One region of the Desulfosarcina variabilis str. Montpellier genome, then DNA from elsewhere that is predicted to be linked to it. Evidence: riboswitches for the same ligand, from Rfam matches in the RefSeq annotation. Region 1 holds a riboswitch; each other region holds the start of a gene.
The links. A riboswitch is a leader RNA that binds a small molecule or an ion and turns the genes downstream of it on or off. The one in region 1 is predicted to bind cobalamin.
Positions count from the first base shown of each region.

Region 2: linked by a shared signal. The riboswitch ahead of Dvar_RS24180 (hypothetical protein) and the one ahead of Dvar_RS32450 (helix-turn-helix transcriptional regulator) in region 1 are both predicted to bind cobalamin.
Region 3: linked by a shared signal. The riboswitch ahead of Dvar_RS37910 (hypothetical protein) and the one ahead of Dvar_RS32450 (helix-turn-helix transcriptional regulator) in region 1 are both predicted to bind cobalamin.

Region 1 covers NZ_CP159846.1:7,182,374-7,185,655, forward strand. The annotation lists gene Dvar_RS32445 (TonB-dependent receptor) at 1-42, opposite strand, end outside; gene Dvar_RS32450 (helix-turn-helix transcriptional regulator) at 229-1,221, opposite strand; cobalamin riboswitch at 1,333-1,539, opposite strand; gene Dvar_RS32455 (methyltransferase) at 1,791-2,804, opposite strand; gene Dvar_RS32460 (TonB-dependent receptor) at 2,825-3,282, opposite strand, start outside.
Region 2 covers NZ_CP159846.1:5,343,058-5,346,339, forward strand. The annotation lists gene Dvar_RS24170 (sirohydrochlorin cobaltochelatase) at 1-25, shown strand, start outside; gene Dvar_RS24175 (hypothetical protein) at 653-1,180, opposite strand; gene Dvar_RS24180 (hypothetical protein) at 1,298-1,600, opposite strand; cobalamin riboswitch at 1,823-2,009, opposite strand; gene Dvar_RS24185 (DUF1007 family protein) at 2,130-2,777, opposite strand; gene Dvar_RS24190 (metal-dependent transcriptional regulator) at 2,836-3,282, shown strand, end outside.
Region 3 covers NZ_CP159846.1:8,396,614-8,399,895, forward strand. The annotation lists gene Dvar_RS37900 (TatD family hydrolase) at 1-43, opposite strand, end outside; gene Dvar_RS37905 (DNA-3-methyladenine glycosylase I) at 303-746, shown strand; cobalamin riboswitch at 1,384-1,591, shown strand; gene Dvar_RS37910 (hypothetical protein) at 1,703-2,740, shown strand; gene Dvar_RS37915 (4Fe-4S binding protein) at 2,737-3,282, shown strand, end outside.

The DNA of each region.
Region 1 (3,282 bases):
CAGCAAAAGTCCTCCCATTATCCAGCCACTCAGATTTTTCATCCCCCCTCCTGTTCCTTGCCCATGCAATGAAATGGGCCCAGACCACAAAGGCTTGCCGAGCCGGTGGTCAATTAGCGTGACAACCCCGTGCTCTTACACCGGAAAGGGTTTGGTCTGCGAATCCCATTTGATTTTTTATTTGTCCGAAATGAATGATAAAAAGGGAATTGAAAATTCAGATGTTTACTAAGCATTAACAATGCACTGATGAGGATTCATGCCGAATTGATTGCGAAACGCCCTGGAAAAGGAGGACAGGCTGTTGTATCCCACCTCAAAGGCCGCCTCCGTGACGTTCACCTGACGGGATTCCAGCAGCTGCTTTGCCTGCTGCATTCTTATCTTTCTCAGATACCCAAAAGCGGTGGTATCGAACACTTGATGAAACCCACGGTTCATTTTGGCGTGTGACATTCCAACGGATCGGGCAAGGTCAAACAGCGTTGGCGGGTTTTGCATATCTTCGGCTAAAAGCGATGCAGCCTGATGGATCTTTTCGATGTCCACCAAGGTGCTACCACCGACATCCAGAGGCGTCTGTGAGCGCCGGTCAATCTGCTTCAACCGGCAGGCAATCAATTCCAGCGTTCTGCTCTCGAGAAACAGCCGGCGGGTAGGCCCGGTGAGCGGGCAGCGCAGGATGGATTCGACGGCAGTGTGGATTTCCGGTGTAATGGCGCCGGGTTGATAATACCAGGAGTCCCTGGATCCATCCGCAATTGATCTGAATGCGCTCGGAAAATGTTCACAATCGCCCCCCACAAGCGTGTTAAACACGTTGGGCTCGATAATGATCGAAAAAGAAATTCTACGCGTATCCTCGCCATCCACGACGGTGCCGGACTGGCAAGGAAAATAAAACAGCGGGCACTCACCTCCACATGTTGTCACGGACCGGTCCATTCCCACACAACGGCCTTGCATTCGACCGGAAACGCAAAATCCGAATCCAAACCCGGGCCGATTGCAGGTGACCTGCCACACACAATCCTGTTTCACCTGATAGTCAGCGATAAACAGACAAAATCCCGGACGGAATTCTATTTGTTTGATGATGCCTGTACCGATCATCTCCGGTAATTGCCAGCATGCTTCCCCAGACCCCGTAAAATCGGACCAAACACCGCCGGACAGATCCATTTCATATCCGTTTATCGCTTTTATGGTAATTTGGTGCATAATAACATGTCCTCAAAATAAAAATCCCCGCTTCCACAGTGGAAACGGGGATTCCGTGTTCAATCCCTGACGGCACAACGACAGGCTGAATTGACTCCTTACCCGGGAGCGATTACAAGCCGATCCGCAGGCAGGTCTTCTGGCTTCACATCCATCCCGGCGGCCTTCCCATTCGAGCATTGCCGAACAGTGACACGCATTGCCAGGATGCCCGCTTTGAACCAGTCAAAGCATATGTGTTACAGCGGCGGGTCCGCTCCCGACTTTAACGGGATTCCCTCATAGGTCCTTGCGAACGCCTGCGAATTAACAAACGATGTTGTTTAAAGCATCTCAGATTGTACCATGTCAATCGTTTTCCTAAACTGGGCGTTTCAAATTTCTTCGAATTACAGACTGTGTAAATTTTATTGTGTATTTCGAAGTTTTTCCTCATAAATTTGAAACCCGTTGGGATTGCCGATCTTACCGCATCTACCGCGTTAGGTGGCTTCCCGCATAGGCGACTATAGCGGAAAGCCACCTGCCTTGTATCTGCGGCAAGCTCGACAATCGCCCAGCTTAGGTTTTTATTTCCTGGCAATATCCAGTTCCATGGGCATCATGGGGGTCTCGACCGTCGCGCTCTCCACGGATGCAAAACCGGCACGCTTCATCGCCTCGGCGATTTCACCGCTGTTGAACATGATATCCTGCCCCGAGAACATCCAGGCCATGCTTCCCAGGACATAGGCCGCAGGCTGGGTACGCTCTTGCGTGAGCCCATCCGCGTGGCTGACGAATACGCCGCCCGGTTTCAGGGCATGATGGATTTTCTCGATCATCGCGTCCAGTCCGGCACGCGCGAAATTGAGCGTCGCACTGGCCCAGATCAGATCGTAGCCTTCGCCAATCGGGTCGTTTAAATAATCACCGCCCATGGTCGTCACCCGATCCGCCATCTCGTACTCGGCGATGAATTCCTCGGCCACCTGGGTTACCGCCGGTTGATCAAAAATAACCCCTCTCATGTTGGGATGTTCGGCTACCATGGCCAGGCAGTAAAGCCCTGGCCCGCCCCCTAGATCCAGCATTTTCTCAAAAGATTCGAAGCCCTCAATCTGCGCGATCCTGGTGGCCATTTGTTGGGCCGCGCCACTCCGCTGGTAGTTGGCCATGGAGCGGGCATGGGCCGCCCAGATGGCTTCGTTGCCTAAATCGACTGGCTCATCTGAAGGCCCGGAGCGTAACCGCTGGCCGATATCCGCCATGATGGATGAGGACATCTGGTCCATCATGGAAAACATCTTGCCCAGGTAGGCCGGGCTCTGGCTGTGAAGCGTCACCTGCGTATCCGGGCAGTTGTGATAGCAACCATCTTTTTTAAACACCAGGTTCAATGCGGTGAGACCGTCGAGCAAAAAACGGGTGTACTCTGGATGCGTGTCCAATTTGTCGGCCACTGCCTCGGCGGATTGCGGCGTGGACAGGTAGTCAAATACTTTCAACTCAATGGCCGCAAGCAGTAATTGGGACTTGGTGTGGCCGTTGGCGATATCGAACAGTGAATCGATCTGCAAATTTAGTTCAGGTAGTTTCTTCATGATAATCCTTTCATTGTTGTTTAAAAACGACAGGTCACCTGCAACCCAACTTCTCCCGGATCGCTGTAGATGATATAGTATCCATCATAGTAGCCATAAGAATTGTATTCCTCGTCAAAGATGTTCTTGCCGTACAGGTAAACGTCAAGATGCTCGGTTTCGTATCCGATCCGGGCGTTGACGAGCTCATAGGCATCCCTTTTGTACTGGTTGGCCCGGTCCAGATACATCTCTCCGCAGCCGATCAGATCGGCCCTGGCATACAGGCCGCTTTGGAAACGGTACTGGACACCGATGTTGAAGGTGTATTCCGGGGCATAGGGATTCTTGTTACCGGTGTAATCCCCCAGGGCATCCTTGAAGTCGTCAAATTCAATATCGATGTAGCCCACACCGGCCATCATGCTCAGGCCAGAGGTAATGTTTGCCGTCATCTCCAGCTCGATGCCCTTGCCCGTGGCTTCCGCCGCATTGGTCA
Region 2 (3,282 bases), 1.8 Mb from region 1:
CGGGCCATTAAATCATTTCAAGTAATTTCCTGAAAAGTCTTTCCAGTCCGATTTTTTGTTGTCTGTTTCCTATTGACACAGTAGTTGAAAAAGAGCGTTCCGTCTCTATCTGGAAAAGAAGCAATTTTCCCTGCCATCCTTCAGTCACTGGACACCATTCAATCAATGGTGGCCGGTGACTGAGGGCGCAGAAAAAAAATAATTGCTCCATTTTGCTTGTCCTTGCGCCCGTCTACGGCGTTCCATCCACCGGCACAGATTCTAAATATGCACCGGCAGATGCGCCTTGTAGACGGACGCAAATCCGGCGCAATCTGGTGTAATTATTTTTTTCCTGCACCCTGAAATCCCAGGACAGTTCTCCTATCGTTTTATCATTTGTTTGCGTCTTAATCGTCTTGGAACTGATTCCCTTTTCTCCTGATGTGGATTGAATCCCGGCCTCCAACTTCATATAACGATGCTTCATCGTAAAGCCCGACCAGTGGTTTACAAGTCGGGCAATACTTTCGCGGAGTCCCCCGTCCGGTCCACAGCATATGCACGAGATGGTATTGACCGCATCGCGGGCAAATGCATCGAATCGTTTTTTTACTCAACTTAAGGTTAAACACAATAGATAGGATCCGCTTTTTTTCTCGTTGATCCAATTTCAATGGGCGTTGTTTATCGTGTTAGTATTTCTAATATCCGCAATCAAATCCAGCCAACTGCGGATGCTTTTCAAATTATTGACGTCATTATTTACAATTGGGCTGGTAACACCGACATAGGGATCAGTTCGTTGTCCGCTGGCGTGAAAGTCAAAATTCTTCAGCTTCGCGTAAAATGTTTTAAAAACCTCTCGCTTGGCCGTAAGGTAGATGGTGGCATCCAAAGCAATACCACTGAATTGGATAAAATGCTGAATTAAAATGTAAAAACAAGTAGCTGAAAGGTATTTTGATCGATCATGTTTGTATATTTCCGGGTAAAACCGGGATACCAATAGACAATGCTCAAGCGGGTCCATAAAGAAGAGGATTTCCTTGGATATATGCGCCCCTGTTTCAATATCGGTAATATAGTAATCCGCACAGTTGAAAGCATACTGAAATGATAATCCGAAACGACTGAAAAAAACGGGTGTATACCGCTGTATGAATGTTTGCTTTTTGTTCGCTATGCAAAAAAGGTCCATGAAATCACCTGTCATTCCACGACCAACGCATGATTGGTGATTTACCCGCGGATATACGTCCAAATCACCAATCCACCATCTCCAAAAATAAAAAAAAACCGTTACCCGCTAAACGCGTCAGTCCCTCAACTCGTATACCGGAAACATGGATGCGCCTTTCGGATGATTTTCCGTACGATACAGGGCGCCTTTTTCCAGTATCCGAAAGTCAGGGGTATCGCTGCTTCCCAATGCGTGATGGTGGGTCCGAAAAACCTGACCATCCGTTCGCAGCTCGTAGTCAGGAGATTCTGACCACCCCAGTTCATGATCAACTGTACGATAGAGTTTTCCATCCTGAATGACATAGACCGGGGCATCCGATTTTCCGCCAGGGTGGGATTCCGTCCGATAAATTTTTACCGGGCATTGCATGGACATAGGTATTCTCCTTTGCCGTGTTGGTTTCAACCAATTGTTGTTTGGTGTGGAGAAATTACCGAAAAGCAGAATAAATGGTGGCCTTGGATGGGATGATAAAAAGGGAAGGTTCTGGCAGGTTTTTCATTGCTAAAGACTCATCCTTGCAAATATAGACGTCGCCTACTGGCACCTGCGTACGTTTACAACCCGCTCAATCCGCCCCATCACTGTGCACCGCAGCTGGTCGGTAATCGGCAAGGCAGGTCTTCTGGCTTTCGGATCAACCTACTCTCTGCTCCTTCCCGTCCGATTTTTTCTGGACAGTGGCTGTAGCAGATTTCGTCCCCGATCACAGCGGCGGGACCACTCCCGATTTACACGGGATTCCCTATTAAGCCATTGTGGCACCTTACGTGAATTATTAACTGCTCCAATTCACGATAATTGTCAAGAACAAGTTTTAATAAAAAGTACCCGGGATTCAATAGCCATGGTAATTTACTGTTTTTCTCATTTTTTGCGCGGAATAAGGGGATGATATTGTTTTTCACTGTACCGCCCGAAACTCCAGGAAAAGCACCCATGGATGAATCATGTCAAAATAGATCAACGTATCGGGATCTTCCCGGATGGCGGTTTGCAAATCGAAGGAATCCCCCTTGATAATGGTCACGGGATTGTTTTTGGCGAAAAAAATCGCCGCATAATAGGTGGGATCGTAACAACCGACGCTAATTTTCTTTGGCTGCGCCGCTGCGGCGACATGGCAAGGAACCGTGAATTCATAAACCAGGCGCTGGTTCTTGAGCACCGCTTTGAAATCCCTGATGAATTGAACATTAAACAAGCTGCCGTCAATCTTGATAAAAGTAAAATAGTTGTGCTGCGCTATTTGCTCAAAGGCGCTGTCCTTTATGGATTGAATTTCTCCAGGCTCGAATTTGCCGTTTCGATTTTTATCGTGTTCCTCTATGATCATGCTGGCAAACATGTCATCGAATTTCCACCATACGCGAACCCCGGCCATGCCCTTCTCGTCGAAAAGAATCGTCAGACGCTGCAAAATAAACGCATGGGGATGGGCATGGCTTTGCCGCGGCAAGAGTATTTCACCGCCCATAACGCTTAGAAGGACAACAACCAAGATAATGGGCGCAGTGAGTGTAACCAATGATGATCTTTTGTCTTTTTGCATCGCTGTCTCATCCATAGATATGATCATATCGATAACAAATTCAAAATAAAGCGTCAAAATGAATATCTCTATCAGCGCTGATCCACGCTATGGCGTCATCGGTCGCGCCGCCAACCAATTCCGGCTGGGCATGGGAATCATCGGCGATGATATCCTAGTCTTTCTTTACCGCTATGATGAACTGGCGCCTGCGGATGCAGCGCCGGTCCCGATCGCAAAAATAAAAGACGCGCTCAAGGCAGGCAGCACGGCGCAATGGATGGCCTGGAAGCTTGCACGCCAGCAATTGATTGAGACAAGCAAGGCAGGCTTAACCTTGACAGACAAAGGCAAATCCGCCGGCCGGGGATTGATACGCTCCCATCGACTATGGGAGACCTACCTTTGTGATGTCATGGGGTGCTGTGAAGCGGACGTCCATCGTCATGCCCATCATTTCGAGCATGTTACCGACCCTCGGCTTCAGCAAGCGCTAATGGACGTCACGGGCAATCCTGATCAGGAC
Region 3 (3,282 bases), 1.2 Mb from region 1:
CCAGGTGAACATGACTATCGATCATTGTTGCAGGTAACGACATAATAAAAACCTTCCCGGAATGATTTGCCGAATTGTCGTCAAACCCGATGCTGATGAACGCGTAAAAAGTGCCAGGCACGTCATGCCGGACTTGATCCGGCATCCAGAACATGCTGAAAATCAAGGTTGAGGTTAATAAAACACAAATTCCCGCAAAACGCCATCCATTGAACGAGGCCAAAGGCTTGACATTTTAACGGCGGCATGCACAAAAACAAGCTGTCCATTGGCCATGAGACAAATACAACGAAACCCAATAGTTGCATAAATATAGCATTCAACACGATAGGTGCCAACCTTGCCGACCGCATTTAAAATATGATTTCGATCCATGCCAGGTGGCGACCATGTCCGAGGCGGCTATCGCCAAAGCCATGATCAACCCGGCGATCGTCCGTAATCGGCTCAAGATCCGGGCTACCGTTACCAACGCCCGTGCATTTTTAAGGCTTCAGGAAAAACATGAATCCTTTGACGCGTTTATCTGGGCATTTACCGAGGGTCGGGTCATTCACAACCATTGGCGCACTGCCGACGCGGTTCCGGTGACAACCGTGCTTTCCGACACGGTCAGCAAAACCATGAAAAAAGCAGGATTCAGCTTTGCGGGCAGTACCATCTGTTACTCTTTTTTACAGGCCGCCGGGGTGGTCAACGATCACCTGGTAAGTTGCTTCCGGCATAAAGAACTCATGGTATCGTAAGGGCACGGCGCGCCGTGCCCCTACCGGCAGCCCCGGCATCGCCCGGTATTCGATTCCGCACGTCCATCGAATCAATAATATACATGCCAATGTCGAAGGGCCTTTTCTCCAACGCAGCGTCCGTCAAAGTCTGACGAACTCGTAAAATTCGGTTACTCTGTCTGTCTTTGGAAAGAACTTGACAATAAAGGGCCACCGACAATATAAGATGTTACCAGAAAATTAGAGAAATCTCACCGGCATTTCGAAAATGCCTTTCTCAAAAAGTTAGAAAAACCACCGCAATAACAACGCACGCCATGAAGGCAAATTGGTAGCACCCAGCTTTATCGACCGGTTTGCAATAACACTGCGCGATTCCGCAAAATAGCTGTGTTTGCCCCACTTTTGCAACATTGGGGTGACATCTTTTCGAACCGTCGAATAGCGACAGCTTGTCGTGATGCCTAAATTGAAACGCCGGCATCAGGGAGCCTGTTTTGAGACTTTTTCGGTCTTTAAAGGACTTGTGCGATGATCCTTCATTTAAGACTCAATGTTCGTATTGGCAATGCGAATAATTCGGCATATTACCGAGTAAAAGCTCAAAAAAACTACTTGACAACCAAAAGAAAATATCGCTATGGAGTAAAGTTCGTCTATTTTATCAATCAAAGGTGTCCATCAGGACTTAATAGGGAATCCCGTGCAAATCGGGAGTGGTCCCGCCGCTGTGACATCCATGTTTCCGCGAACGCTGGAAACAACGCTGTTGGCCAAGACGCCACTGTTCGATTATTCTCGAACGGGAAGGCGGCCAGTAGTTGGATGAAACCAGAAGACCTGCCTTTGATGAATCGGTAAAACCCAACGTGGAGGATGGTGTTTTACTCAAATATAGTTGTTCGGTTCGGGATAAAAAACGGTATCCCCGCGTTTTAACAGGCGCGGGGATTTTTTTTGGGGAGAACATTGAGATGAAAATTTGTATCGCGATTGTATTGGCCATGGCCGTTTTTATAGGTGCCCCTGACATCAGCCTTGCCGACAGCACCGTACCCATTGCTTACTGGAAACTTATGGATGAAGAGCGCTACATCCGTCGTTTTGATCTGGAACGTTTCGACTGGCGAACAATCAGAAAAATTCGCCGTCAGAACATGGATGCCGGCAAGGCGGCCAAGTTTCTGACGATCAATGCGCTGCCCCCTTCAGGCAATATCGGCGATATGCAAAAACTGGATAGGCGTTACCTGGGGCAAGCCAGCATCCTGGTACGCGATCCCAACGGAGACATCTCCCAAGTTCCTTCTATGACCACAGAAGATGACAGCGTCAGCCTTCCCAAAGACAAAAAACTTATGGGTCGATACCTACTCGGCGCCCGCATTCCCCTGGGAGAACGTGACGTGGACGCCGACGGTATCAACGAATCCGTCTTTCTTTGCGCCAAACACATAGTCGTTCATCGCAGGCATGGCGGCCGAATGGGACGCGCCTCGGTGGTTTTTTTCGACGATGGCGAGAAGATGCCCCTTGAAATCGGACCGGCCATCAATACGGCCAAATCTAAATTTGGCGGCAGCATGCAGATGCCTCACAACACCTATGAAATGATGGTCAAATACCAGGGCCGCCCCCTGCCTGGGGCAACCGTCACGGTAACCACCGAAGGCAGCCAGTGGGGGAAAACCGTTGTAACCGACAAGGCCGGCAAATTCGAAATCATGCCTACCGATGATCGATTTTCCCAGCACGAATGGCAAAATTACCTCTACACAGCGACCCACCACGATCGTGAGAAGAACACCTACTACGTCGCAACCCTGCCCACGGTTGTTTATCGGAACCAGCCTGAATGGCGATCCAAGGCCATGGGATTTGCCTTCTGGTCTATCATCGGCACCGGCGTTACGCTGCTGATGGTGGCCGGCCTGACCCGCCGACGCCGGCGCCGGGACCGTCAAGCCTTGATCGTATTTGAAAATCACAAAATTCAAAAGGATCTGCCATGAAAATATCCACCCTGCGCTGGACCATCCTGACCGCCGCCTTTGTCATCCTGCTCTTTGGCGCCTACGGCGGATTATATTTTGGTTATTTTCTGCCGACTTTTTCCTGTTGCTGGGTGCGCGCCCGGGCCGGTACCTGCTTCATGCTGACCCTGCAACGGACCCTGGGCCTGTTCACCTGGGAAAGCATGTTCATTTTACTGATTCAGTTTATCTACTTCTCGCTTTTAGTCATCATCATCGGCCGGGCCTGGTGCGGCTGGGTGTGCCCGCTGGGGTTCGTCCAGGACCTGCTCGACCGCCTGAGGCAGGCTGCCGGCCTGGGATATGTGCGTTTCTCTGAAAAACTGCGCCGCAGCCTGGCCTGGATCAAATGGGCCTTTCTCGCGGTCGCCCTACTCCTGCCTTTATGGGTGGCCTTTCCGGTGATGTGCCCGGCCGTGGCCCTGGGGCTGCAGATTCCGTTCTGCCAGCTTTGCCCGGGCAAGTATATCCTGCCGCTATGCGTGGGCAACCCGGACCGGATATCAGTCAACTATGAGAAT